DNA from 2 places in the Rathayibacter sp. KR2-224 genome. Region 2 is predicted to be linked to the other one. Evidence: predicted binding sites of a transcription regulator. Region 2 holds the regulator's gene; the other holds the start of a gene.

Region 1 (2,393 bases), on a different contig from region 2:
TCCCGTCCTGTCGGATTCCGTCGCGCCAGCCTTGCGCAACGAGGTTCGCGTACTGGTTGTTCGCCGGGGAGAAGTAGCTGACCCGCACGATTCCCGCGGCTGGGTCGTACACGCGCACGGCGACCGCGATCGTCTGCTGCTGGTCGCCCGACCCGATGACCTCGAGGTCTTCGATGGCGCGGCCGTCCACGACCCACGACACGAGCCAGGTGAAGTCGCGGTCCTCCCACTCGCCGGTCTCCTGGTCGAGCCGTCGTCCGCGCACGCGCCACGCGCCCACGAGCTGCCCGAACCGCGTCATGCGCTTTGGATGCTCGGGGGAGGGGCCCGAACTGATCAAGGCATCCGCGAACGTGCGGTCTGCTGCGGCGCTGCGTTCCTCGTCCATCAGCTCGCCTTCCTCCTGCGCTTGGCGCGTGTGCTGTTGTGGATGCCGGATCTCCCGAACGCGGCCTACCTGATCGAAGGTGCCTGGGCATCCTCCACGGACTCGCCCTCGGGCGCGCCGCTGACGTCGGTCCGGTGGAAGTTCAGGTACGAACGGGATGCCGTGGGCCCGCGCTGGCCCTGGTATCTGGAACTGTATGCGGCGGAGCCGTATGGCTTCTCCGCGGGCGACGACAACTCGAAGAAGCACATCTGACCGATCTTCATGCCGGGCCAGAGCTTGATCGGCAGGGTTGCGACGTTACTGAGCTCGAGCGTCACGTGACCGGTGAAGCCGGGGTCGATGAATCCCGCCGTAGAGTGCGTGAGCAGGCCGAGACGTCCGAGTGAGCTCTTGCCCTCGAGGCGGGCCGCAATGCCGTCCGGCAGCGTGACGCGCTCGTAGGTGGAGCCCAGTGCGAACTCGCCGGGGTGCAGGATGAATGGCTGGTCGCCGTCCACCTCGACGAGATGTGTGAGCTCCGGTTGATCTTGTGCCGGATCGATGAACGCGTACTTGTGGTTGTCGAACAGCCGGAAGAACCTGTCGAGGCGCACGTCGATGCTCGACGGCTGGATCATCGCCGGATCGTAAGGCTCCAACGCGATGCGCCCGGCGTCCAGTTCGGCCCTGATGTCGCGGTCGGAGAGCAGCACGTGGCCAGACTATCCGGTTGCCATCGTCGTGCTGCCGGCGGCGCTCGAGGCACCGCGGCGGCGCGATTCGATTCTCTAGAAGATAGTTTCGACACAGCGGCGCACCGCTAGCTGAATGAGTAGCGGGCCTGGCAGACCCATTGTTTCCTTCTCGGTCGATTCTGGTACTGCAACTACGGCCATAACAACCTCTCCGTGCTTCTTGAACTCGCTTCGGTCGCGGTCTATAATAGAAGATATGTTCGACTCTAACGCTCTCGCGGCCCGTTCTGCAACCCTGCAGCGCGCCGCGGAACGTGACGTCAGGAACACCCATCAACATCCCGCGGCCCCGTCCGGCCCGACATCCCGGTCCGTGCCCGTGGCCCAGTCCGACCCGACATCCGGGTCCGTCTCGGCGGCCGAGTCCGTCCCCGCAGCATCGGATGCACCCGCCGCCGACACTTGGGACGCCGCAACCTGGGACGTCACGACCTGGGACACCAACGCCTGGGACATCGATACCTGCGACGCCGAAGCGTATGCGCCGGCGAGCCCACGCTCGATCACGGCCCAGGAGCTGATCGACCTCGTTTTCGACGACGCAGTCGCGAATCAGACGCTTGCGAATCAGACCATTGCCCATCAGATCTTCGCCGTGCACGAAGCGTTCGAGATCGCCAGGCAGTATCCGCGTCTCTACGTTCCTGTCGGTGCCCCCGCCGGCTCTCCCGACGTGGACGAGATCGACTTCGCGGTCCGCTCCGTTGCCTTCGACCTGGCACAGCGTCTGGCGGTCAGTGAGAACGTGGTTCGCGATTACGACCGTCAAGCCGCAGTTCTCGCCACTCGGCTGCCGAAGCTGCGTGAACTGTTCCTGTCTGGGCGCATCTCGCAGCAGCACGTGCGGGCGGCGGTGGATTGTGCTGAGTTCCTGCCCGACGAGGCCACGACGGTCGAGTACGACGAGCGGATCGCGAAGATCGCCGAGGGCCTGCGTTGCGGCGAGTTCGCCCGCCGGTGCCGGCTGCTGCGCGACCGCATGTGCGCCGACACGATGCAGGAACGCCACGACCGGGCGCGCGACCAGCGCCGAGTCTCGGTCGAGACGGCCGACGATGGCATGGCGTGGCTCAACGCTTATCTCCCGGTGATGGATGCCGCCGGCATCGAAGCCCGACTGCAGGCCGCGGCACGCGCACAACGACTTCACCCGGGCGAGCATCGCACCCTTGCTCAGCTTCGCGCCGACGCACTCGTCGGGCTCCTGCTCGGGGACGCCGCGGATGCCGCCCACTCGGCAGCTGGGTCGGACGCGGCTCCGCGCATCC
Region 2 (2,393 bases):
GGGTGAACCCGGACTGCGGCCTCAAGACCAGGGGCTACGACGAGACGGTCGCATCGCTTCGCAACATCATCGAGGCGACTCGGGCGGTACGCGAGAAGCAGCCGGCGTAGCGAAGGCACGGCTGTGGCAGGTGATCGCCTGCCACAGCCGTGACCTGAACCGAAGACGGATGCCTATCCGCGTGTCGCGAGAAAGCCGTCCAGTTTCGCGAACGTGCGGCGCCACCCCTCGGCGTAACCGTGCTGGGACACACCGCGCAGGTCGCCGTGCACGAATCGCATCGCGGTGCCCGTGCCTTCGTCGGCGAAGGCGACCGTCACGCGCGATGTGATGCCCGGCTCACTCTTCCACGACCACGTGAAATCGAGCAGCGCTGGCGCCTGCACGGTGAGATAGCTCCCGCTGCAGGTGTGCCTGTCACCGTCGGGATCGGTGAACGAGATCTCGAAGCGGCCGCCCGGCCTCACGTCGAGCGCCGCCGAGGTGACGACGCCGCCGGGTTGCGAGCCCCACCACGCACTCACGGATTCGTGGTGGGTCCAGGCGTTCCAGACGCGTTCGCGGGGAGCGTCGAAATGATGCTCGAGCTCTACGGACGTAACGGGTTCTTCGGTCATCAGACGGCTCGAAGCACCGCCACCACCTTGCCGACCACCTCGGCGAAGTCGCCGAGAATCGGCTCATAGGCGGAGTTGCGGGGGAGCAGCCAAGTGTGCCCGTCACGCTGACGGAACACCTTGACCGTGGCCTCGCCGTCGAGCATGGCCGCGACGATGTCGCCGTTCTCGGCGGTCTTCTGCTGACGCACTACGACCCAGTCGCCGTCGAGGATGGCGGCGTCGAGCATCGACTCGCCCTGCACCTTCAGCATGAAGAGTTCACCATTCCCGACCAACTGACGGGGCAGTGGGAACACCTCTTCCACCTGTTGCTCCGCGGTGATGGGTACTCCCGCCGCGATGCGTCCCACCATGGGAACCATGGTCGCGTCGCCGACCGGGATGGATGTCTCGAAGTCGGTCACCGACTCGGTGCGGCCCGTGCTCTCCGGAAGGTCGATCAGCACCTCGAGGGCGCGAGGACGGTTGGGGTCGCGCCGCAGGTATCCGCTCAGCTCGAGCTGGCTCAACTGGTGGGCGACGCTCGAGAGCGAGGCGAGGCCCACGGCGTCGCCGATCTCGCGCATGCTCGGCGGATATCCGCGCTGGCTCACGGACCGCTGGATGACCTCGAGGATGGACCGCTGCTTGTCGCTGAGGTTCTTGCGTCGCCTGGTACGCGGCTTGTCAGTCGCCGCACGCCTCTGGCTGGCGCTTGCGCCGGGGTCGGCAGTGGAAGCCGCGGCCGGAACGTCGTCTACGTCGGTCAACGTGCAGGTCCTCTCCTCGTCGGCGACGCGCGCCGTCTTCTTGAGCCACACGCTGGACTGCGGGCGGCGGTTCGTTTCAAGCCTCCGAGTGTCGCATCGGATGCCTTCGGGAGGGAATGTCGGTGGCTCATGTTCAACTTTTCCCAACGATCGAAACTCTATCTGCCTTTCAGTACGTATCGGCGGTTTTGTTCGAGCGTGTTGACAAAAGAATCGAACAACATCCGAACATACGAGTTGAATTTCTGGTCATTCGAAGATAGGTTCGGAACAAGGGTTCGAGAAGGAAGGGAACCGGCCATGACGACCATCGCACTCGGGCACACCGCCGCAAGGCCTGCTGCTTCCCGCCGAGCCGAAACAGCACAGGCATCGCGCACGGCGACACGTACGCGATTGACGCGCCGTGGCCGTGTGGTGCTCGCTGCACTCATCGTGCTCCCGCTGCTCGTAGGCGGTGCAGCGTTCGCCGCGAGCGGTGCGGCGATGGCGGGGAGCGAGGCGTCGTCCTCGTCGTTCCGGCACCTCACCGTTCAGCCGGGGGACTCACTATGGAGCATCGCTGAAGAGGTGGCTCCGCGGAGCGACCCGCGCGACGTCGTGGCTGCGTTCATCGATCTCAACGGTCTGTCGTCCAGCCTCGTACAGGCGGGACAGCAGCTCGCCGTTCCGCACGAGTTCGACCGCAGCGGCAAGTGATCGACTCGCTTTCGGGCGATCCCTGGGGGCCGATGACGTTTCGTGGCCGCCCTAGCATTGATTCGTGACCTCGTTCTCCGACCTCCCCGTTCGTGACGATCTCCGCGGCAAGTCGCCGTATGGAGCGCCCCAGGCGCCCGTGCCCGTCGCGCTCAACGTGAACGAGAACACGCATCCGATTCCCGACGACGTGGTGGCCGACGTACTCCAGGCCGTCGCAGCTGCGTTGAAGAGCGCCAACCGCTACCCGGACCGAGAGTTCTCCGAGTTGCGCGCTGCTCTTGCCGGCTACCTCGGGCACGGCCTTGATGCCTCGAGCGTGTGG

The links. Region 2 encodes LexA, which represses DNA repair genes until DNA is damaged. Its sites were predicted from a motif close to TCGAACANNTGTTCGA; they were not measured.
Region 1: the regulator LexA is predicted to act here: its motif matches at 1,160-1,175, upstream of ACO2Q7_RS09995 (DUF222 domain-containing protein).

The regions. Positions count from the first base shown of each region.
Region 1 is NZ_JBMSEB010000001.1:2,190,924-2,193,316, forward strand. It holds gene ACO2Q7_RS09985 (hypothetical protein) at 1-388, opposite strand, end outside; gene dcd (dCTP deaminase) at 454-1,083, opposite strand; gene ACO2Q7_RS09995 (DUF222 domain-containing protein) at 1,322-2,393, shown strand, end outside.
Region 2 is NZ_JBMSEB010000003.1:21,732-24,124, reverse strand. It holds gene metE (5-methyltetrahydropteroyltriglutamate--homocysteine S-methyltransferase) at 1-110, shown strand, start outside; gene ACO2Q7_RS15100 (SRPBCC family protein) at 174-617, opposite strand; gene lexA (transcriptional repressor LexA) at 617-1,237, opposite strand; gene ACO2Q7_RS15090 (LysM peptidoglycan-binding domain-containing protein) at 1,670-2,068, shown strand; gene ACO2Q7_RS15085 (histidinol-phosphate transaminase) at 2,133-2,393, shown strand, end outside.